2 regions of the Neobacillus sp. GCM10027624 genome follow, and region 2 is predicted to be linked to the other one. Evidence: predicted binding sites of a transcription regulator. Region 2 holds the regulator's gene; the other holds the start of a gene.
The links. The regulator LexA, encoded in region 2, represses DNA repair genes until DNA is damaged. The targets are predictions, from matches to a motif close to CGAACATATGTTCG.

Region 1: a site for LexA is predicted at 1,427-1,440, ahead of ACFQZ9_RS09020 (ImmA/IrrE family metallo-endopeptidase). Genes of this name have one in related genera too.

The regions. Positions count from the first base shown of each region.
Region 1 covers NZ_JBHTHD010000003.1:823,996-836,537, forward strand. Annotated here, with positions in the region: gene ACFQZ9_RS09015 (recombinase family protein) at 1-353, opposite strand, end outside; gene ACFQZ9_RS09020 (ImmA/IrrE family metallo-endopeptidase) at 402-1,385, opposite strand; gene ACFQZ9_RS09025 (hypothetical protein) at 1,491-2,024, opposite strand; gene ACFQZ9_RS09030 (DUF4747 family protein) at 2,046-2,906, opposite strand; gene ACFQZ9_RS09035 (DUF4429 domain-containing protein) at 3,071-3,523, opposite strand; gene ACFQZ9_RS09040 (type I restriction endonuclease) at 3,637-4,872, opposite strand; gene ACFQZ9_RS09045 (helix-turn-helix domain-containing protein) at 5,005-5,340, opposite strand; gene ACFQZ9_RS09050 (helix-turn-helix domain-containing protein) at 5,508-5,744, shown strand; gene ACFQZ9_RS09055 (ORF6N domain-containing protein) at 5,940-6,623, shown strand; gene ACFQZ9_RS09060 (hypothetical protein) at 6,711-7,010, shown strand; gene ACFQZ9_RS09065 (YqaI family protein) at 7,010-7,315, shown strand; gene ACFQZ9_RS09070 (hypothetical protein) at 7,464-7,715, shown strand; gene ACFQZ9_RS09075 (coiled-coil domain-containing protein) at 7,712-9,709, shown strand; gene ACFQZ9_RS09080 (hypothetical protein) at 9,706-9,954, shown strand; gene ACFQZ9_RS09085 (recombinase RecT) at 9,951-10,832, shown strand; gene ACFQZ9_RS09090 (MBL fold metallo-hydrolase) at 10,829-11,530, shown strand; gene ACFQZ9_RS09095 (hypothetical protein) at 11,527-11,724, shown strand; gene ACFQZ9_RS09100 (DnaD domain protein) at 11,845-12,542, shown strand, end outside.
Region 2 covers NZ_JBHTHD010000003.1:480,189-492,730, forward strand. Annotated here, with positions in the region: gene ACFQZ9_RS07295 (methionine gamma-lyase family protein) at 1-521, shown strand, start outside; gene ACFQZ9_RS07300 (MerR family transcriptional regulator) at 1,768-2,169, shown strand; gene glnA (glutamine synthetase family protein) at 2,199-3,533, shown strand; gene ACFQZ9_RS07310 (DUF4257 domain-containing protein) at 3,615-3,899, opposite strand; gene lexA (transcriptional repressor LexA) at 4,085-4,708, opposite strand; gene yneA (cell division suppressor protein YneA) at 4,867-5,190, shown strand; gene ACFQZ9_RS07325 (recombinase family protein) at 5,206-5,853, shown strand; gene ACFQZ9_RS07330 (DUF896 domain-containing protein) at 5,946-6,176, shown strand; gene tkt (transketolase family protein) at 6,358-8,358, shown strand; gene sirA (sporulation inhibitor of replication protein SirA) at 8,571-9,011, shown strand; gene ACFQZ9_RS07345 (YneF family protein) at 9,087-9,299, shown strand; gene ACFQZ9_RS07350 (ABC transporter transmembrane domain-containing protein) at 9,938-11,689, shown strand; gene ACFQZ9_RS07355 (ABC transporter ATP-binding protein) at 11,676-12,542, shown strand, end outside.

The DNA of each region.
Region 1 (12,542 bases), 340 kb from region 2:
ATTAGCAGCTTACCTTGTGATGTGGTTGTGTCGTACTGCTCTGTTACACTTTTAAACGCAACATGATTTTTCTCAAACGTATCAAGTAGATAGTTAATGTCTCCGACGTTTCTGGAAAGCCTATCTAACTTATAAACAAGCACAACATCGAAATGGTTTAATTCAGAAAGAAGCGCCTGCAGCTGGGGCCTATCCATATCCTTGGCCGAACGACCTTCCTCTGTATACTCTTTATAGATAGTCCAACCCTGAGAAAAGCAGAATGCTCTCATTTTTTCTAATTGCGCTGCTAAGGAATACCCTTCCTTGCTTTGTTCTTCGGTTGAAACTCGTGGGTATAATGCAGCTTTCATAATAATCACCTCCGAAATTAATTATAGGACTAATATTGAATACCGTTATTAGTTAATTGCTGGAAATAGCTGCAATTTACTGCTTACGATGTCCAATTGAAGCAGATGCTCCAGTTCTTTCACGTCGATTACAAATCTCCGAACATTGTACGGATCCACGTCATATAGCTTTAATTTTTCCTTCAACGATTTCATATTGATTACAAAATCATTCGGGTAAGAGGGAAGCAGCTTTAATTCTGGGACCGGTGCATCGCTTTTTTTATGTTCAAATTCTATAATCGATACAAATTCCAAATTAGCATCAATAGGGAAGCGTTTGAATTGTTTGCTCCAATTAATCTGTCCGCGGCTAAATTCGATGCAATACCAAAGTGGAGTGCGGCTGCCGTTAGAATCATCAAAATAAACCACCGTCTTTACCTTTTTGATAGGTTTAAAAAATTGCTTGATTTCAGTTGGAGAAAATAAATCTTCTAATTGCGGATAGGTTTCCATTGTTTCATAAACTTCCTTTCTTTCAGCAACGTTAAAAATGCACTTATCCATTTTTGATTGGATGATTCTACGCTTTATTTGCTCTAATCGCTTTTTGGCTAAGTCACCTGTTACCTTAAACACATTTTGTATAAGTTGAACCATTTGATATTCATATGGCGGGAGCTCCAGGTCTTTTAACATGAAAAAAGGGATGGCTGCATACAGCTGGAATTGATTCGCCTGGTTCTCTTGCAGTTCACGAAATGACTTAAAACTCATTTTGGTTTGATCCCCACAATGCAGAAGAGGGTGTGCGAGTTCGTGAAAAAAGACTTCACGTTGCTTTTCTTCTGCCTGATCACGATTTAAAAAAATAACGGTAAACTCTTCGTCCCAGATTGCTCTTTGTGGACCTTCTGAAAAACTTAATTCCATATTGAAAAGACTTGCGACATTTCGAATATCTAAATCGGAAGGAGTTAGAATACTTCTTTCCCTGTACATTTTCTCTATTTTTCTCTCTGTATCTGTGAGAATATATCCACTTAACAATCAAAACCCCTCCGAACATTCGTTTCTATATACCTATTATACGAATATATGTTCTGTTTTACAATAAAAAGAAAATGCCCAGTTTGTGGGCATTTTTGCTTTAAATTATAATTGTGCTCTTTGAAGTGTTAATTGAATGACTAAACCAGTTAATTTAACAGTATAAAGTGTTGAGTATATAAATAAAAAAGTATTCAAAATAAAGATGTATTCTATAAAATTATATAGATTGAGATCGATAGTTGTAAAAATGATAATAACTAAGTTAAATGTTAGGTTAAGTCCCCACATTGCAACTACTTTCCAAAAAGGAAATAAATATTTATGCAATAGCTTAGCTTTAAGCAGTGCTGGGAGTAATGTTGGATGAAATAAGCTTATCGTAACCGCAAGAGCAGCCAAAACTATGCTAAATATGGTCGCCGATGCCCCTAATTCTATTGGGGAAATGGCTTTTGCTAAATCATATATTGTTCCTTTTCCTTTGAAATGGACAATAAGAAATAATGCGGCAGTTAATAAAATTGAATAGAGCATTGACCAAGTTATAAACTCTTTAAATCCACCAATTTTTAATAAACCAAAAAAAGTAGTTTCTTCATAGGTGACCTTATCTTTTCTAGAGCCATTTATGCTCATAATTCACTCACCCTCATTTTTTTATAAGAAAGTATTCATAAAATCAGCAATCTTGTGAATAAGATCATTTTTATTTGTTTCATTTGTTTTTAATACTTCAACTGAATTTTTTGATAAAAATCTTCTTTTTTTCTTTATTTTACGGTCCTTACGCTTACCAATAACTGTTTGTTCATTATATCCACTTAAATCTACTTCTCCATATCCCTTTTCAACAAGCTTAATTCCGTCTTCAATAACTCCATTGAAATCCTCAGTTGTTTCATCATTCTCATAAATATTTATTCCGTCTTGATTTTGTAATGTGATATCGAGTTCCTTTAGTTTGGTATCATGTATTATTTGATTGAAAATATTGAATTCCTTTTTTCCAGGGTTAGGATGGATTAGGTGAAAAGAAATACGAGTAACCTTATCGTAAGATTTTAATTCTTGTTTTATTTTATATGGTACAGGTATTGGTTTTATGATTACCTTTCCTATGTAAGGATCCCTACTTAGCAATATAGTAAAAAAATTTCTAAACTCAACAGCAGAAATGGATGCGTTCGATTCATGAACAAGTAATTCACTGGACGGGTCGTAAACAAAGAAGGCTGTTTCAGCAATTTCATTTTCAGGAATTTCTTCAATCGTTTTTGAACCAACTCTGTATTTTTGCTTTTTTAACTTAGATTTGGTTACATTACCAGTGATAACTTTCTTATTATCGATAAATTTTTCCTCAACGTCTGTAAAAGACCAGTTCCAAGTATTAAATTTTGAATCTTTTGGGTTAAGAAGGACTCTAGGAATATGATTAGATATTAACTCCTCAAGATTTTGGCTAAAAATATTACCGTGAATATTAATTTTTGCAATGTAAAATTTTCGATTTCTCATAAATTGTCACCTTTATTATATAAAATTCAAACAAAAAATGGAACGTTTGTTTGTGTTTGATTGATTTTATTTGTAATGGATTTTAATAATCTCAAAACAGCACCTAAAACAACTATGTTCTAGGTGCTGTTTTTACTCCATCATAATTAGATTTATTTTTTGAATTAAATCCCGAGTAGCTGTTTCTTTTTAGCGTTAAATTCTTCTTCTGTGAGGATTCCAATAGCCATTAGATCTGCAAGTTTCTTTATTTGGTCCGCAATATCAGTTTGAGGAGCCTGCTGGATAGGCTGACTCAGCAGATCAATCTTTTCTTCAACTGCTACTTTGAATTTTTCAAAATCACCAGCCTGCTTCTTATTAAACATTACTGTGTTTTCGTCCTGGGTAGCATCCACAAGGCCACCTTTTGTTTCTTTCCCACCTGAAAAAGCGAATTGAATATATCCGTTTGTAAATGTACCGGCATTTTTAAACTGAATCGATGATATCTGCTTAATTAAGATTTCCTTATCACCTTTAAGCCCCTGAGACATTTTCGCCAGCATGCCTTTTCTTTTGATAACGATCTTGTTCTCCTTCAGTTCTAATTGCCCGTTAACTCCGGTAACCTCCATGATAACTCCTCCTATAAAATTATGTAATTATGGGTAAATAACCCAGTAATATATAAAATAAATATATGCAGAAATGTGCATATATTTATTTTATTATTCATCTTATTTATTAGTTATTGGAGAAAACTAAAAAACTCATCAATATTGTCCACTTTTGAAACAAGATTTGGAATATCTCTAAATGAGAGATTACTTAAGCAGCTCTTCAAGTAATAAGTTTTTTCATTGGTATTCTTGTTAGTTCTATATCCCAAACGCGCATTAATAAAACCCTGTTCTCCGACAATTGGGTTTTTTAATAAGAAATTGGAAATTTCGTTAGATTTAACTGTATATAACGTAGTGTCTTGTTGTTGATTGTAGTATTGTCCTATTAAATATCCGACGATGGTATTCGCTTGGACCAGAACAGATGATACGAAGAAATCACTTAATGGATTACCTTTTTCAACAGAGTATTCTTCTGCTGAAAGCTTTAATAACCTTTTATAGGACTCTGTGTTAGGTAGAACCACTTTAACATTATTAAATTCTTCAAAGGTACCTAATGATTCCAGTTCTTTATGGGAATAATAGATCTTTTTATCTTCATGTGGCTTTTCATCAATTTCAACAGAAAGTGCAATTTCTTGCATTGATTGATTATGTACTTGAGTATCAAATTTTTCACTGACGATTTCAGCTATAGATTCTTGAATACATTTATGAACTAATGGACGCGCAGTATTAATAAACTGTTGAGTTACTTTAAATTTAAATCTTTCTTTAATAACGAATTTAATAAAATTATCATTTGGATTTTCAAAAATTTCTTTAATAACGGTTTTAAAAGATTGAGAGTAAATAAGAGACTCTGCTAAGAATTTAATACTTTCATAGTCATAAAGATTTTTTGAAAATTTAACCAAATGATTAAAATCTTCTTCAGAATATTCCGTAATATTAAAAGTGAAAAATGGAGTTGAATCCATAATATTTGCATTATTTAAATCAGTAAAAAAGTGATACTCAATACCATTTGTCAAAATCCCTAATCGAACACTGGGAAATGTACTGAAATATCTACTTAGTTGAGGAGCGCTTTTATTAATTTTAGTGTTAATGGACTTAGCCTCAAGGAAAATTTTGGGTTCGCGATTTATTGAGATGGCATAATCCACTTTTTCATTTTTTTTATGGAAATCAGCTGTGAATTCCGGTGTTACTTCTTGTGGACTATATGTATCATATCCAAGACCTCTAAGTAAGGGTAAAATTAAAAATTGCTTAGTTGATTCTTCATTCTTTATTAGATCCTTATTGTCATGTACCACTTTATTTAACATTTCTAATGTTTCTTTTAGATTCATTTTGAAATACCTCCATAATAATTCCGATTACTCATTAATTTATTACCTATAGGTCAAAAATACTAAATGAGAATTAAAATAAATACACGCAATGATGCGTGTTAATTTATTATTATGAATTTAATTTCGATTTTACAATCTGTTTTTGTTTTTTAAGTCGCGGAAAATCTCTAGCTGGCGCTCCAGGTATTCTTTTTCTTCTTCAGTTATATCATCGAAATCACTGAATGCAGTATTGATAGTTTTATCAGTATGTCCACTTGGATTATCTGTTCTACCATGAAGAAAGTCAGTAGTCACTTCGTAGTAATCTGCAAATTTTGCAATTAACTCTGGATCAGGGTTTCTATCTCCAGATTCATACCTAGACAGCTGTACGTTCGAAATCCCGATTGCATCAGCAACGCGTTTCTGAGAATAGGTATATTTTTCACGTAGAAATTTAAGGCGTTTCCCCAAAATACTCATATAGTACACCTTTTTCTATATATTAATTTAATTTTATTTTAACACTTACCAATATGGTAAGAAATAATTTTGCCAAAACGGTAAAATTATTATTGACTTTGCCGAAATGGTAAATTATTATTGGGATATAAGTTACCAATATGGCAAATTTGAAAGGCGGTGATTATTTGAAAACCATTAGAGTAGACATCGAAAAAATAAAATTATTGCGGAAAACTGCAAATATTTCTCTTGAAAAGATGTCGGAATTACTAGGGTATGACAGCCTTAACGGCTATTACTATCTTGAAACAGGTCGTATTAAATTTCCTGCAGAAAAGTTGGCAGTTGTTGCAAGAGTCCTAAATGTTCCAATTGAAGAACTTTTTTTTGATGAACAAATTGCCAAAATGGCAAATAAATAAATTCGATTTATTTTATCCAGCACCAGGTTCTTTCATGAGGGGAGGGTAGTAATGCAAATTCAATTAAATGAACAGCAATCAAAAATTCTAATTGATATTGCTTTAAAAGATTTGTTGCCAAAGGAATTGGAAAAACGGAAGAAAGAGTTTCAATCAAAATAATAAATATCCTATTCGTACTAGGGAGAGAAGAAAATGAACGAACTAAAGGTCATTGAACAGAACGGAGCAAGGGTTTTAACTACTCAGCAATTAGCGGAAGCATATGGAACCGACACAAAAATAATTAACCGGAATTTTCAACGTAATTCTGATCGCTATGTTCAAGGAAAACATTTTTATGCTTTGTCCGGGGAAGAGTTAAAAGCTTTTAAAGGGTCGCGACAATTTGACGGCAACCTTAAATTTACTTCTGTACTTTATCTCTGGACTGAAAAAGGAGCATGGCTCCACGCAAAATCATTAAACACCGATGAATCTTGGGAAGCGTATGAAACGTTGGTTGATGATTATTACACAGTTAAGAAACAAATCAGAGCTTTGACCGAAAGAGAACAACTAGTCGCTGCAATGAAACTATCCATCGAATCATCTGAGGAAATTGCAGCTGTAAAAGAGGAAGTAAAAGAGGTTCGCGGCATGATTGAGAACCAAATCACTTTGGATCACGGGGAACAAAGGAGGGTACAAATCGGAATTGCTTCCAGGGTTTATGAATTAGAAAGCGATAAGGAACTACGGCCACCATTATTCGCTGAACTTTATCGAGAAATTCGCAATCGGTTTGGTGTTACTAGCTACAAGGATATTAAGCGAAAGGATTTACAAGCAGCATTGAAATACATTGAAGCGTTTGTGCCAAAGAAGGTGTTGTCCTAATGCTAACCGATTTCCTAGTAGCAATAATTGTTGCGTTTTTCGCTGGAATGACTTTTCAAAGATTTCAATCTAATGGGGGTGAAGAAAATGAGTAAGGTTCGAATATCCAAGGCGCAAGCGGAAGCTTTAGAACATGCGCTGGAATACGGAAAAAAGGAATCAATCGTGGAATGGCGCATCAAGGATATCTTTTCAGGCAACACAGAACAGTTAAACAAATTACCGTTAGATGTCCTTTGTAAAGCGCTTTATGTCGGTTATGAAGTCGATAAAGGACCAGAAGAAAAAGCAACGGAAATCTTCTTCTGCTCCAGTGTCCCGGAAAGAAAACAGATTCTGTTAATACTGAAGGCACTTGAAATAAATCTGAAAGGGGTGAATTGCTAATGGAACATTCTGATATTCGATTAAGGCTTGAGGATTTACGAAATGCAGCTACGCAGCCGGAGCATTGGGGTTGTAGTTTCAATGGTACAGAAGTACTTGAAGGGGATGAAATTTCTATCGATCATGACAACTTCGACGAAATCATCTTAAAAGAACACTTGAAGCAGTATTGTATTGAAAAATTGAATTTCATCTTTAAAGGCGGCTGGGTCGTCGATAAAAATGGTTTTGATGTTATCGAAGAAAATCGTTTAGAAGAGTATCTGCATGAACAATACAACTTTGAATTTAAAATCGCTAATTAAAAAACCCCTGGTGCGAACAGGGATTTTAAAAGGGGACATATAAAATCAACGATTTCTATGTCAGAAATCAACGTCCAAAACAATAACCTACTTAGATTTTATATGAACCTCATTCAGGTAGCAAGTCCAAATATGAGGAGGAAATGAAATGAGTGTTGAACAAAAATTAGCGTTTGTCCTTAAAGCTTTGGAATTAGGCGGCGTGATCGATATTAGTTTCCATCGTTTCGATGATAAAGGATCTGCGGAAAAGGTTGCTGTTGAACTTAGTGAAATGGTCAATATTCCGTATAAAGAAATTTCTCGTGAAAGTTCCCACTGGTTCAAAATCAAAAATTACGATGATGGTCTTAACGTAGCAATTTTCTTTGAAGAAAAAGAAGAGGAGGCAAAAGTATGAACCAATTAACATTAACTCGTCTATCATTAAAAAACTTCAAAGGTGTAGCTTCATTCACCATTGAAATAAACGGCCAAAACGCGGCTGTTTACGGAGATAACGCAACAGGTAAAACTACTTTGTTCGATGCGTTTATCTGGTTGTTTTTCGATAAAGATAGCCAAAACAAAAAGGATTTTGCACTTAAAACATTATCCGACGGAAAGGAGCTTCACGGCCTTGAACATGAGGTCGAAGCTACATTCGATTATTGCGATAAAACTCTAACGCTTCGCAAAGTATTTTCAGAGAAATGGACCAAAAAACGCGGTTCGGCCAAGCAAGAATTTACGGGCCATACCACTGATTACTATATTGATGGAGTTCCAGTGAAGAAGAAAGAGTATACCGATAAAGTAGATTCCATCATCAAAGAAGATATTTTTAAACTGCTTACAAGCCCATCTTATTTCAATGAACAGGTTAAATGGCAGGATCGCCGGAAAACCCTTTTAGAAATTTGTGGAGACATAACAACAGAGGAGGTCATTTCCTCTAATCAACAATTGTCCAAGCTTCAAGCAATACTTAATGGCCGAGGCATCGAGGATCACAGAAAAGTCATTGCAGCTCGTCGCTCTGAAATTAATAAAGAGCTCGACAAAATTCCAGTCCGTATCGATGAAATTAAACGCTCATTACCTCAGTTGGATGGTGTTGAAAAGCAATCATTAGAAAAAGGAATTGACCGTTTAAATTGTGATATTGATGAAAAAATGACTCTGATCAACAACATTCGCAACGGAAGTGCCATTTCAGAAAAACAAAAGGCTATTCAAGAAATCGAAATTGCTTTGCTTCAGATAAAACAAGAGCACCAGGCTAATTCGAATGAAAAAGTTTATTCGTTAAAGACTCGCATCCAAGAAGAAAATTCAAATGTTACCATCCTTCAATCTAAGGTTGATACTTTTAAACAACGTAAGCAAATGAACCAGGTCGCTGCAAAAGATTTGAATAACAACATGGAGCAATTACGAAAAGATTGGCATGAAATTAACAGTCAAGTTTTCACCCATGAGTCAGATTGCAGTTGCCCTACATGTGGTCAGTCGCTTCCAGAAGAGCAAATCCAAGTGGTTAGAGATAAGGCGCTAGCTTCCTTTAATCAAAATAAATCCGAACGTTTAGAAGTGATCAATAAAAAGGGGAAGCAGTCGAAAGAAAAGTTCGAGGAATTAAGGAAAGCGAATGAAGAATTCGATAAAGAAATTTTAAAAATTGAAGGTCAACTCCAAGAGAAAAAAGAGCTTGTTGGAAAAATGATAGATCAATTAACGGATATTGAAATTACTATCGTGGACATTCTGGAGGTTCCTGAGTATGCAGCTAAACTGACAGAGAAAAACGCCATTGTCGCTGAAATTCGCGAGTTAAGGGAAGCTGGAGAGCAATCCATTCAATCCATATACGGTGAGGTCGCAGAATTAAAGGTTATGCGTGATCAACTTCAAGGTGAATTAGGAAAGTTTTCTTTAGCGGATCAATCGCAAATCAGGATTAACGAATTGATGTCACAGGAGAGAACACTTGCTGCCGAGTTTGAAAAGCTAGAAGAGGAACTTTACCTTACAGAAGAATTTATCCGGACCAAGGTAAATCTTCTTGAAGAAAAGATTAACAGCAAGTTTAAATACGCAAAATTCAAGCTGTTTTCCGAACAAATAAATGGCGGTCTTACAGAAGTATGTGAAACTACATATCTTGGAGTGCCATACAGTTCAGGCTTGAATAACGCAGCCAAAATCAATGTTGGTTTGGATATTATTAATACCCTTTCCGAGCATTACGGATTCTCTGCTCCAATTTTTATCGATAATGCGGAAGCAGTAACCAAATTTATTGATACAAATGCTCAAACTATTAGCTTGGTCGTTTCCGAACAGGATAAATCTTTAAGAGTTGAACCTGTTGATGATTCATTAATCACTGTCGATTGTGAGGTTGTCGCATGAGTGCGGTAGTCATTGTCAAAGTAAGAAGCTGGGAAGATAGAGATTTTGCTACTCACGACACCTTAGAGGTAAATGGCAAAAAGATTTTTGGTGTCCATCCACTATGGGAATGTCCGGAGGATGCAATCATCGGGAGAGATTTAATCTCTTCCGGTGATATAGCAAGTTTTCTTGAAAGTTTCTTAATCGAAAACAATGGAAAGAAAGTCAAATTTGTTTATGAAGAGGGAGAGGAAGAAGAATGAGTAATCAATTAGCTTTAATTAAAAAAGATACAGTGGATGTTGTTGCGGCAAAGGTAAAGGAATTCCAAGAAAAGAATGAGCTTCACTTCCCGGCTAACTACAGTCCGGAAAATGCAATGAAATCAGCATGGTTGATTCTACAAACTACAAAGGACAGAAATCAAAAAGCGGCATTAGAGGTTTGTACAAAAGATAGTGTGGCGAATGCACTTTTGGACATGGTGGTTCAAGGTTTAAATCCAACCAAAAAACAAGGCTACTTCATTGTTTACGGTAATCAATTGACTTTCCAGCGTTCTTATTTTGGAACTATGGCCGTTACCAAACGCGTTACCGGAGCTAAAAGCATTGATGCTGCTGTCATTTATGAAGGTGATGACGTGGATTACGAAATGATAAACGGCCGTATTACGAATCTTACCCATAAACAGAAATTCGGAAACATCAACAAAGATAAAATCCTTGGTGCTTATGCAACTATCGTAATGGCGGACGGTACAGTATATCACGAGTTAATGACAATTGATGAACTTCGAAAGGCTTGGAGCAAAGCGCAATTTTGGGCCAAGGGGCAAGCGGTTGAAAAAGAAGGATCTACGCACGATGAATTTAAGCAAGAAATGGCGAAAAAGACGGTCATTAATCGTGCTTGTAAAAAATTCATGAATGCGTCTGATGATAGCAGCTTGGTAATGCAGCATATTAACCGGGCGGACGATTCTGCAGAAGAGGCACAATTAGCAGAGGAAATTCAAAACAATGCAAATGGTGAAATCATCGATGTGGAATTTGAAGAACGAACCGAACAAAAGGAATTGCCCGAAGAAACAATCGTCCAGGAGCCTGAATTAGTTGAAACAGGCGGACCAGCGTTTTGATTGAGATAAAAGCCTTAGCATCCAGCAGTAAGGGGAATTGTTATCGAGTGACAGACGGTACTACCCCCCTCCTCTTGGATTGTGGAATCGGTTTTAAAGATATTCGAAAAGGACTTGATTTTCAAACGTCATCGATTGCCGGATGCCTGGTCACACACGAACATAATGACCATGTTAAATCGATTAAGGATGTTTTAAAGGCTGGAATCGACGTATACGCTTCAAAAGGCACTATCCAGACTCTTAATATTACCCATCATCGAATTAAGCCGGTAAAAGCCCGGGAACAATTCAAAATCGGCACGTGGACCATACTTCCTTTTGAAGTGGAGCACGATGTTTCTGAACCGATTGGATTTTTACTAGCTAATCAGGATGAAGAGAAATTGTTATTTGCGACTGATACCTATTTTATCCGGTACAAATTCAGCGGCCTTACACACATCATGGTAGAAACAAATTACTCCATGGATATTTTAAATCAAAATGTCATTCATGGATTTATCGATAATGGCAGAAAAAAACGGCTTATGAGATCACATTTCAGCTTAGAAAATGCGAAAGAGTTTTTTAAAGCGAATGACTTATCAAAGGTCCAAGAAATATGGTTGCTGCATCTTTCAGATACAAATTCGGATGCGGATTTGTTTAAAAGTGAAATTCAAAAACTTACTGGAAAGATGGTGTTTGTCCCATGAACCTTTCCTATTGGAAATCAAGTATCCCTAACATTTCGACCGATGGATTAAGGATATTAGCAGAAGATACCTTTCAGAGAATTGGTTCACACGTTTCCGGAGGTAATCCAGTTACTGAGTATATAGAACGGCAACAAGCATTATTGGAACTAATTCAGGAAGAATTGATATCAAGATCAAACACAGGAGGATAAAGCCTCCATCTTTTTTCACCCAAATGGCGAAATTTGATGATGAAAAGAACGAATAAATCTTAATTAAGCACATAGGCGGTGAAAGCTTTGCAAGGGTGGGTAAGCATCCACAGGAAAATCATGAACAATCCAGTATGGCAGGATCCTAAACTTTTAAAATTGTGGATGCTCTGCCTTCTGGAAGCTTCGCATAAAGAGCATGAACAATTGGTCGGTAAACAAATTATTAAACTTAAGCCAGGGCAATTTGTAACCGGTAGACATTCACTTTTTGCTGAATTTAATCGCGGAGCAAAAAAATCGGATATAGTGCCTGAAAGCACTCTTTGGCGATGGATGAAGTTCTTAGAATCTAATTCCTTCGTGAACATCAAATCATATACAAAATTCAGCGTCGTATCAATACTTAACTGGCATAGCTACCAACAAAATGAACAACAAATGAACAGCACATTTGAAGGGTTTCATCAGATAGAACAAAAAAACGAACAGAAAAATGAACAACAAAATATGCAAGGGTACCCTTATGTATCAAGGGGTTCAGAGTTTACTAACCAAGAAAATGAACAACAAATGAACAACAAATGGACAGCAAATGAACAACAAGTGAACACAAACAATAATGGTAATAATGAAAATAAAAAAGATACTACTACAACAGAAAATCCAATCGTTTACTTTGAAAAAGTGCTTTGCCGGTTATCGACCGTCCAAATGAATAAGCTTTATGCCTGGTTAGATGATTTTAATGGACAAGCAGAAATCATTAATGAAGCGATTGATATTGCTGACAGCAGAAATAAGCGGACTTACGGATT
Region 2 (12,542 bases):
AGTGGGTTGAGGCTTGTTCTTACCGGATGACTTCACCTGGTATTGGCGCAGAAGCCGGTGCTTCTCTTTACAGTCTTCAGGAAATGTATCAAGGGTTTTTCCTTGCTCCGCATGTGGTGGGGGAAGCTGTGAAGGGTGCTGTGTTTACTGCGGCTATGCTTGAAAAATTGGGGATGAATTCATCACCAAAATGGGATTCGGAGCGGACAGATCTGATTCAAGCGGTACAATTTGATGACCGCGATAAAATGGTGGCTTTCTGCCAGGCCATTCAATTTGCCTCGCCGATTAATTCACATGTCACTCCGTATCCTGCTTATATGCCTGGCTATGAGGACGATGTGATTATGGCGGCCGGAACCTTTGTTCAGGGAGCTAGCATTGAGCTGACGGCAGATGGTCCAATCCGGCCACCGTATGTGGCTTATGTTCAGGGCGGTCTCACCTATTCACATGTTAAAATAGCTGTTTGCCTGGCAGTGGATCGTTTGCTGGAAAAAGGATTAATTCAACTAAATTAGCTGAAACTATGAGGGTTGCTACTTGTGGCGGCCCTTTTTCGAGATTTTATAATCGGGCTAAGTGCCGGTGAAGGTGAAAACGTTGTTTGCGTGAGAACTTTGAGGTGTTCTAGGTGCCCGTGAAGGCGAAAAAACCGATTGAGCGGGAACTGACAAGGTAACATAGTGCCCGTGAAGGTGAAAAAATCGGTTGAGCGGGAACTATCAATGCCTTATAGTGCCCGTGAAGGCGAAAAAATCGGTTGAGCGGGAACTGACAAGGTAACATAGTGCCCGTGCAGGTGAAAAAATCAGTTGAGCGGGAACTAACAAGGTAACATAGTGCCCGTGAAGGCGAAAAAATCGGTTGAGCGGGAACTGACAGGGGCTTATAGTGCCCATGAAGGTGGAAAAATCGGTTGAGCGGGAACTGACAAGGTAACATAGTGCCCGTGAAGGCGAAAAAATCGGTTGAGCGGGACCTAACAAGGTAACATAGTGCCTGTGAAGGCGAAAAAATCGGTTGAGCGGGAACTAATAGATCACATAGTGCCCGTGAAGGCGAAAACACCGATTGAGCGGGAACTGACAAGGTAACATAGTGCCCGTGAAGGCGAAAAAATCGGTTGAGCGGGACCTAACAAGGTAACATAGTGCCTGTGAAGGCGAAAAAATCGGTTGAGCGGGAACTAATAGATCACATAGTGCCCGTGAAGGCGAAAACACCGATTGAGCGGGAACTGACAAGGTAACATAGTGCCCGTGAAGGCGAAAAAATCGGTTGAGCGGGAACTGATAAGATCGCATAGTGCCCGTGAAGGTGAAAAAATCGGTTGAGCGGGAACTGACAAGGTAACATAGTGCCCGTGAAGGTGAAAAAATCGGTTGAGCGGGAACTGACAAGGTAACATAGTGCCCGTGAAGGTGAAAAAATCGGTTGAGCGGGAACTAACAAGGTAACGTAGTGCCTGTGAAGGCGAAAAAACCGATTGAGTGGGAACAATCAGGGCCTCATAGTGCCTCCAAAGATGAAAAAATCCGTTGCCCGGGAACTAAAAAAACCTCTCAGAACATATGAACATAAAAAATTATATATAAATGGCACTATGTATATTTTAAAATAATACCGTTACATAATAATACCCATCATTGAAATCTAAAAATTTTCAAATAAAAAACCATGTTAGAAAATCTAACATATGATTGACATATTTTCTAACACCAAATATAATAACAATATGAATTACGAAAAGGGAGGCGAGGATAGGTGAGCGGAAAAGAAATTCGCCGTTCCATGCCACTGTTTCCCATCGGAACAGTCATGCAGCTAACGGAATTAACTGCAAGACAAATCCGATACTACGAAGAGCACGAATTAATTTCTCCAGCAAGAACGGATGGAAACAGGCGTTTATTTAGTTTAAATGACATTGACCGGCTTTTAGAAATCAAGGATTTAATTGATCAAGGGGTCAATATGGCTGGGATCAAACAGCTATTCCTTGTGAAAGAGCAACAAACCAATATTATTCAACAACAGGCTGAAAAATCCAAACGTGAGTTAACGGATGAACAGCTTAGAAAACTACTTCGCAATGAATTGTTGCACACGAACAAATTAAGCCGTCCAACTTTAAGACAGGGAGATATGTCACGCTTTTTCCATTAATCATTTAATTATTAATAGGGGGTAATAAAATGGCTAAGTATACTAAAGCAGATATTCAACGTTTGGCACAAGAAGAAAATGTTAAATTTATTCGTTTACAATTCACAGATATCCTTGGAACGATTAAAAACGTCGAGATTCCAATCAGCCAATTAGAAAAAGCATTAGATAACAAAATGATGTTTGATGGTTCTTCTATTGAAGGATTTGTACGGATTGAAGAATCTGATATGCGCCTTCATCCTGACCTTGATACTTGGGTTGTTTTCCCTTGGACTGCGGAAAAAGGTAAAGTTGCCCGCTTAATTTGTGATATCTATACTCCAGATGACAAACCTTTTGCCGGAGACCCACGTAATAACCTTAAACGTCTTCTAGCAGAGATGAAAGAACTTGGCTTCACAAACTTTAACCTAGGACCTGAGCCGGAATTCTTCCTATTTAAATTAGATCAAAAAGGTGAACCAACTCTTGAATTAAACGACCAAGGCGGCTACTTTGACTTAGCACCAACCGATTTAGGGGAAAACTGCCGTCGTGATATCGTTCTTGAGCTTGAAGAAATGGGATTTGAAATTGAAGCTTCTCACCATGAAGTAGCTCCTGGACAACACGAAATTGATTTTAAATATGCTGATGCTGTAACAGCTTGTGACCAAATTCAAACATTCAAACTTGTGGTAAAAACCATCGCACGCAAACATGGTTTACACGCAACATTTATGCCGAAACCATTATTCGGTGTGAATGGTTCAGGAATGCACTGCAACCTATCCCTATTTAAAGATGGCAAAAATGCATTCTTTGAGCCAACTGGTGATCTTGAACTAAGTGATACTGCACGTCAATTCATTGCTGGAATCTTGAAGCATGCTCCAAGCTTTACAGCTGTAACAAACCCAACAGTAAACTCTTATAAGCGTCTTGTACCTGGTTACGAAGCACCTTGTTATGTAGCATGGTCTGCACAAAACCGTTCACCATTAATTCGTATCCCGGCTTCACGTGGAATGAGCACACGTGTAGAAGTGCGCAGCGTTGACCCTGCAGCAAACCCATATCTTGCTTTAGCTGTTCTTTTGAAAGCAGGTTTAGATGGAATTAAAAATAATTTAACTCCTCCTGCGGCCGTGGACCGCAACATCTATGTAATGAGCAAAGAAGAAAGAATCGAAGAAGGCATCATCGATCTTCCTGCAACATTAGCACAAGCATTGGATCAGTTAAAAGCCAACGAAACTATGGTCGCTGCTCTTGGTGAACATATTTTCGAACATTTTGTTGAAGCGAAAGAAATCGAGTGGGATATGTTCCGTACAGTAGTTCACCCATGGGAAAGAGAACAATACATGTCTATGTATTAATACAAAATAACTCCTAAGCACATTGCTGCTTAGGAGTTTTATTATTATGCAAGTAAGCTTATGGGATTTAGGGGTTTGCATTTAATCTGAACCATTTTGCTTGAATTGCTTATAACCGGTCAGAACTAAATCACCACCAATCCCTGCGGTAATCGAGATGGTCATTTTCTCAACATAAGAATTAGGGGAAATATACAAAACAAGAAGCAGTGAAGCAAAGGCGCCAAGAAGCATTTCTTCTAAAAACCCAAGATAAATGAACTTTTTTGTCTTACGCGGCATGATGATTTTTCCATGCTTTCGAACATGTCCAAGAATTCCAACTACACCACCGATTATGAAAGAGAAAATAATGCCTTTTAACACAGTTTCTCAACCTCCTTAAGCCTAAATTTTTGACCTAAGGTAAATCTTGGTGTAATTCCATTATATTAAAATTGTAATCTATAAAAAATGGGTAAAAAATACTGAATTTTCAATATTTGTAAAATAAATATAGTGAAATCCCTATAAAAAAGAGTCAGCACATTATTTTGTACTGACTTTTTTTATTAATGTATATGTCGATAAACTCCAATCACTTTTCCCAAAATAGAGACATTCCTTAAAATGATTGGTTCCATTGCGGAATTTTCCGGCTGAAGGCGAATATAATCCTTTTCTTTAAAAAATCGTTTACAGGTTGCCTCATCTTCCTCGGTCATTGCGACAACAATATCACCGTTATTAGCGGTTGGCTGCTGTTTTACAATGACATAATCCCCATCAAGGATCCCTGCTTCAATCATACTTTCACCCATAATTTCCAACATAAATACGTGTTCATCAGATGGAGCAAGTCTTTCGGGAAGTGGAAAATATTCTTCAACATTTTCTATCGCTGTAATCGGAAGCCCGGCGGTTACCTTACCGACAACAGGAACATTGACAACGTTATTTCTTGGGATTTGAGCTGTTTCATCTACTTCTAAAATTTCGATTGCTCTTGGTTTAGTAGGGTCTCTTCTAATAAGCCCTTTACTTTCTAATCTAGCTAAATGACCGTGAACGGTAGAGCTGGAAGCAAGACCGACTGCTTCACCGATTTCCCGAACAGAGGGTGGATACCCTTTTTTCTTTACCTCGCCTTTAATGAAATCAAGAATATCCTGCTGCCGTTTAGAAATTTTAGCCATGGTAATTTCCACCTCGCCACTAGTAATTGTTACCTTAATTATAGCATGTTCGCCAGTTTTATACAAACATAAGTTCGAATATTATTGACAACAAACAGATGTTCGGATTATAATAAAATCAATTAAACGAACATATATTCTGTCGAGAGGTGTTTGTAATGAAAAAAATATGGACCAAATACTCATTTTCTATTATTCTAATTGGATTAAGCTGCCTATTTGCTTTTATACTTTCGATTGATTTTAGTTCATCCGCAAATGAACGCTATAAAAAAATAACTGTTTCCGAAGGAGATTCCCTTTGGAAAATTTCTAAGGAATACTCAAATGAGCATTCTCTTTCCAATAAGGAATTCGTAAATTGGGTTAAACTCCATAATAAAATAGAAGATGAAAACATTTATCCTGGTGAAGAGATTGTTATTCCCGTTAATAAGAAAACCTTATCTACTACAGAGTTAGCAAGTGCTGCTGAAGAATAGAAAGAGAGATTAAGTATGAAAGCAATTATTTATTGCCGAGTGAGTACAACAAAAGAGACACAGGAAACCTCACTTAAAAGGCAAGAGGAAGAACTCATCCAGCTCGCTAAACAGTATCAATTTGATGTTGTATCCATCATTAAAGAACAAGCAAGTGGTTATGAACTGGAAAGGGATGGGATTCTTCAACTGCTTCAAACAATTAAAGATGAACCGATCCAGGCCGTATTAATTCAGGATGAAACGAGATTGGGCAGAGGTAATGCAAAGATTGCTCTGTTGCATTGTATTTTAAAAGAAGATATAAAGCTTTTTTGTATATCACACAACGGAGAACTGCAGCTTTCTGAATCAGATTCAATGGTGTTACAAATTGTTGGGATGGTAGAGGAATACCAGCGCAAGCTCCATAACATCAAAATAAAGCGTGGTATGAAAAGGGCAGTCCAACAAGGATACAAACCTGAGAAAAACCTTAAGAATCTAGGAGAACACTCAGGCAGGGAAAAAATTGATGCACCTATTGAAGAGATTGTCAGGCTAAGAAAAAACAAATTGACCTTTGCTGAAATTGCCGCTACCTTAAGGGGATTTGGTTATAATATTTCAAAAGCAACCGTACATAGACGATATCAGGAATATATTCAAACAGAAGAAGATTAAACATTTACCTTGTCAGACGGAGCTTTTTCTAGTAAAATCAGTTGTCATGGATTTAGTATTTATGATAACTTGCTTCGAAAGGTGGGTTTAATTTGCTTTCAAAGGAAAAATTAGCGAGAATTAATGAATTAGCAAGAAAATCAAAATCAACTGGATTAACGGAGCTAGAAGCAAAAGAACAATCAAAATTAAGAAGTGAATATTTAGCTGCTTTCCGTTCTAATATGTTAGATACATTAACGAATACCAAAATTATCGATCCACTAGGTAATGATGTAACACCTGAAAAAATCAAAGCTAGAAAAAAGAATAACTTACATTAAAAAAGGGCAGGAATACATTTTTGTATTCCTCTTTTACATATTAAAGCGCTTTCTGTGGGAAAATAGAAAATGATAAGGCTTACAAAAACTAATTTTGATGCAATTAGTTGAATAAATCGGAACGGGACTATAATATTATTGGTGTACTTATAATCCTATTATTCAGGAAAGGATGTAATTTATGTTTGATATGATTGATGCTTTATCGGTAACGTCCATTCGCACACTTTCTATTGATGCGATTGAAAAAGCTAATTCAGGCCACCCTGGAATGCCAATGGGTGCTGCACCAATGACTTATACATTATGGACTCGCTTTATGAACCATAATCCCAAAAATCCTCAATGGTTTAATCGTGATCGTTTTGTATTATCTGCTGGACATGGTTCCGCGTTGTTATACAGCATGCTTCATTTGTCCGGTTACAATGTAACAATGGATGATTTAAAGCAATTTCGTCAATGGGGCAGTAAAACACCTGGCCACCCGGAATATGGTCACACTGAAGGGATAGAAGCAACGACAGGACCACTTGGCCAAGGTATTGCCATGGCAGTCGGAATGGCAATGGCAGAGCGCCATGTAGCAAGTGTTTATAACAAGGATAAATATGAACTTGTGAATCATTATACATACAGTATCTGTGGTGATGGTGATTTAATGGAGGGTGTGTCTGCAGAAGCTGCATCACTTGCAGGCCACTTAAAATTAGGCCGTTTAGTTGTTCTATATGATTCAAATGATATTTCTCTTGATGGAGATCTAGATAAATCATTCTCTGAGAGTGTTAAAGAACGTTTCCAAGCCTATGGATGGCAGTATATTCGTGTAGAAGATGGCAACAATCTTGAAGAAATTTCAAAAGCCCTAGAAGAAGCGAGAAGTGATTTAGATCGTCCAACCATGATTGAAGTGAAGACAGTCATTGGGTATGGTTCACCAAACCGCGCAGGAACTTCCGGTGTCCACGGTGCTCCATTAGGTGCGGCTGAATTAAAATTGACAAAAGAAGCTTATAAGTGGACCTTTGAAGAAGACTTCCATGTACCACAAGAAGTATATGAAAACTTCCAGAAGCTTATTGTTGAAAATGGAGAAAAGAAAGAAAAGGAATGGAATGACCTTTTTGAACAGTACAAAAAGGAATACCCTGAACTTGGTTCACAGCTTGAGAAAGCATTAAACCATGAGCTTCCAGAGGGTTGGGACAAAGATATTCCAGTTTACCAAGAGGGGAAAAGCCTTGCTAGCCGTGCATCTTCAAGTGAAGTGCTTAATGGTATTGCGAAAAATTTACCAATCTTAATTGGCGGCTCTGCAGACCTTGCTGGATCAAATAAAACTTTAATCAAAGGCTCTAATGACTTCATGCCTGATTCCTATGAAGGCCGTAATATCTGGTTTGGCGTTCGTGAATTTGCAATGGGAGCAGCAATGAACGGAATTGCGCTTCATGGCGGTGTTAAGGTATTCGGCGGAACATTCTTTGTTTTCTCGGACTACTTACGTCCATCCATTCGTCTAGCTGCTTTAATGGGATTACCAGTTACGTATGTATTTACCCATGACAGTATTGCGGTTGGGGAAGATGGTCCAACACATGAGCCAATTGAACAAATTGCCGCATTGCGAGCAATGCCGAATCTGTCCCTCATTCGCCCGGCAGATGGAAATGAAACAGCGGCTGCATGGAAGCTTGCTGTTGAGTCAACAAACAAGCCAACGGCTCTTGTATTGACTCGCCAAGATCTACCTACGATCAAAGGTACGGATGTAAATGCATATGAAGGTGTTTCAAAAGGGGCTTACGTTATTTCTGCTTCTGAAAAAGAAACTCCGGACGCATTGTTGCTAGCAACTGGTTCTGAAGTAGGACTAGCTGTGGAAGCGCAAAAAGCATTAGCAGGAGAAGGTGTGCAGGTTTCTGTAGTCAGCATGCCTTCTTGGGATCGCTTTGAAGCCCAATCAAAAGAATACAAAGATTCTGTTCTTCCTAAGAATGTGAAGAAACGTCTTGGAATTGAAGTGGGTGCTTCTTTAGGCTGGCATAAATATGTAGGAGACGAAGGAGATGTGCTAGCCATTGATAAATTTGGCGCCTCAGCTCCTGGTGAAAAAATTATGGAAGAATACGGCTTCACAGTAAATAATGTAGTAGCTCGTGTGAAAGCATTATTATAATAATATTTCCTTTGCAATGAGAGGACAGCTTATAATGGCTGTTCTCTTTTTTTATATTGATTAATCGCTTTTAAATCTTAGAATTTGTAGGGTTTTTATCATAAACATAAAAATCGACAAAAATAGTGAAAGTTTTTGCCGCCGAAAGACAAAAGTTTTGATTTTGTTTTTTTATAATAGAAAAAAGGGCTTTTGGCGAAGGAGAGATTGTGGTGAGAAACTATCGGCTATATTTAATAGAAGATGAATTTGCCGCCCATTACTTCGGAAGAGAGAGCATGTTTTTTCAGCTTTTTCGTGAACATGAAAGAGCATTCGGCGAGCTAAAATATATTACAGGAAAACAAATTACTTATATAACAAAAACGGTTGAGGTTTTAAAAATTCATAACCTTTTGCAGAAACAACTTGGAAAAATAAAGGGGTTTAAGGCGGAACATGGCACATATTCTATTGAAATGAATGGAAGACTAAGTATAGCAAAATTAGCCGTCTTCCAGGATTTCATATCAGTAGAGGCAACTGGCAGCTATGAGGCAGAAACAGTGTTTTTTGAAGTTCTTAGGAAATGTGAATCTTCGTTCTTAGCAATCGACTTGGAGCATGAGCGTTTTGGATGGTTAAAGCCGATTAAAGAAAGAAAATATGTATAATTAAAAACGGATATTGTATATTCCTAATAATTTTAGTACACTGTGTATGGTAGACAACATGAAGGAGGAAATTCAATGATGTACGTTCTAGTTGGTATACTGGCATTAGCTGCTGGTGTAGCACTAGGATTTTTCATTGCTCGTAAGTATATGATGAGCTATTTAAAGAAAAATCCGCCAATTAATGAACAAATGCTTAAAATGATGATGATGCAAATGGGTATGAAACCTTCACAAAAGAAGATCAACCAAATGATGAATGCTATGAATAAGCAGCAATCAAAATAAAGGACAAGCACTCGTGTAAATGGGTGCTTTTTTTCATAGGTAATTCCTTTATCACGATTTTACTTATATATTGTTCGGTAAAAAACAGATGTAAGTACGTTTAAAAAAACAAAAGGGAAATTTCTCTGGAATTAATATTGCAATTTTCAAAATCTTAACAATTCGCATAAATTACTTTTACAATTGTTTGGTAATCTTAAGGAAAGAACAATGTAGGAGTGATTATGATGGTTGCTAAATTGAAAAGAGAATGGCATAAATTCTGGTTCATCAGTTATAACACTCTTTTGGCTAAAAGTATCGAATTAGACAAAGTTGAAAAATATCTACAGAAATCAAAAAATCATGGTGACAAACTGATTCAACTCTTGTCACGATAAATTTTTAATCTTGTAGTCTAAAGAATGGAAAAAAGGTCAAAACATCACCTAAAGAAAAGGGTCGCAAAACTCAAAATAAAATTTGAATGAGCCCTAGTTGGCTCTTTTATTATAGGCAAGGTTAAAGCATTCAGGCTTATGGGTGCTTTTTTTCATGCTTTTCAAGTTAATTTCTAAATCTTTATTATTTTTCAAAAATTTGTTAAAATAATTATCCAACGAGTTAAACGTATAGATAGAGATTTCGGGGGAGTTTAGATGAAGGTCTTTTTGGATTTGGGCTGGTTTTTTAAACAGGAGAAAAAATCGTACGTAACAGGTACACTTCTCTTATTATTGGTGGCCTTGCTGCAATTGGTTCCGCCTAAGGTAATTGGGATTATTGCGGACCACATAAAGGAAGGAACAATGACAACTGGTATCTTGGTAGAGTGGATGGGTATTCTTGTTGTAGTTGCTCTGATGATGTATGTATTGCGATATTATTGGAGAATGATGATCTTTGGTTCATCCGTGAAGCTCTCTAAAATACTACGAAACAGGTTGTATCAGCATTTCACCAATATGTCCCCGGCATTTTATCAAAAGCGGCGGATTGGTGACCTGATGGCCCACGCGACCAATGACCTACAGGCCATCCAGCAAACAGCAGGTGCCGGTGTTCTTACCCTCGTCGATTCGCTGTCCACCGGCGGGTTCGTCATCTTAGCAATGGCATTTACAATCAGCTGGAAGCTTACGTTAATTTGCCTGATTCCAATGCCCTTTATGGCAATGTTAACCAGCTGGTTTGGCACGATGCTACACCGAACTTTTCACAAAGCACAGGAAGCATTTTCCTCCTTAAATGATAAAACACAGGAAAGCATTACCGGGATAAAGGTTATTAAGACCTTTGGTCAGGAAAAAGAAGATATTGAGGATTTTCGAAAACAATCCGAGGATGTTGTTCAAAAAAATATCATTGTTGCGAAAATAGATTCGCTTTATGATCCGACGATATCGATTATTGTGGGGATTTCCTTTTTCCTCTCGATTGTCTTCGGTGCAAAATATGTGATCAATGGGGAATTGACCATTGGGGAACTGATTTCATTTACCACCTATTTGGGACTCTTAATCTGGCCGATGCTCGCATTTGGCTGGTTGTTTAATATTGTTGAGCGTGGACGCGCTTCTTATGACCGTGTATCAGCACTTCTTGGTGAACCGATAGAAATCCGCGATTCTAAAGAAGCATTAGATGTAGTCCCAACAGGGGATATAAAATATGAAATTTTGGAGTTTACTTATCCAGATGAAATGGAAGCCAAGTTAAAGGGTATCTCTTTTGTATTAAATCAAGGGGAAACGCTGGGAATCGTTGGTAAAACAGGTGCAGGAAAAACGACGTTATTGAAACTGCTTATCCGTGAATTCGAAAATGATCGTGGGGGAATTTTATTTGGTGGAAAAAGTATTCAAACATACAAACTAGAAAAACTTCGCGAGGCAATCGGGTATGTTCCCCAGGATCATTTTCTCTTTTCAGCCACTGTGGCTGAAAATATTGCCTTTACCAATCCTGATGCTCCTCTCAACGAAATTGAAGCGGCTGCCGCATTAGCGAATATTCACGAGGATATTCTTCAATTTACGGATGGATATCAAACCGTTGTAGGGGAACGTGGCGTATCGCTTTCCGGCGGACAAAAACAACGGATTTCGATTGCCCGTGCGCTCCTGATGAATCCAGAAGTGTTGGTGCTGGATGATTCCTTGTCTGCTGTTGATGCAAAAACTGAGGAAGCAATACTGTCTTCCTTACGAGAGAACCGAGCAGGGAAAACCACCATCATTACTTCGCACCGGTTAAGCGCGATTCAACATGCCAATCTGATTCTTGTTTTAGATGAAGGAAAAATCATCGAAAGAGGAACACATGATGAGTTGATGGCGGGGAATGGATGGTATAAAGAAATGTATTTACACCAGCAGCTAGAGGAGTTGGTTGAGCATGGGGGACACTAAAATAGAAAAAGCGGCTCTTATGACTAAAACAACAGATAAAAATGTCTTGTCTCGGCTGCTCTCCTATACAAAACCACACAAAAAAGCACTGGGTTGGGCGTTCCTATTGCTTTTGCTCACCACGATAGGAGATATCGTCGGACCAATTCTCGTAAAAATATTTATCGATGATTATTTAACACCTGGGAAATTAACATTTAAGCCCTTACTGATATTAGGTTCGGTGTATATGGGAATCCAAATCATCAAAGCCATCTTGATGTTTTTTCAATTAGTTAAATTCCAAGAGATTGCCTTGAAAATCATCCAACAGTTGCGGATTGATGTGTTTTCTAAGGTTCAGGCCCTAGGGTTACGTTATTTTGATAAAACACCGGCGGGAAGTATTGTTTCAAGAGTGACCAATGATACCGAAGCGATAAAAGACATGTTTGTGACAGTACTGGCCACGTTTATTCAAAGTGGATTTTTGCTGATTGGAATTTTTATCGCGATGTTTATCTTAAATGTAAAGCTTGCTCTTCTTTGTGTGGTCATCATCCCAATTGTGTTGCTTGTCATGAACCTATACCGAAAATACAGCTCCCGTTTCTATACGGATATGCGCGAACGTTTAAGCCAATTGAATGCAAAGTTGAGTGAATCACTATCAGGAATGTCAATTATCCAAATGTTTCGTCAGGAAAAAAGACTCCGGAAAGAGTTTGCGGATATCAATGAACAGCATTATCTAGCAGGAATGAAAAACATCAAAGTTGATGGGCTTTTATTAAGACCGGCTATTGATCTGATTTATGTCTTTGGGTTAATCATCGTATTGAGTTATTTTGGAATTACTTCCTTCCAGCATACA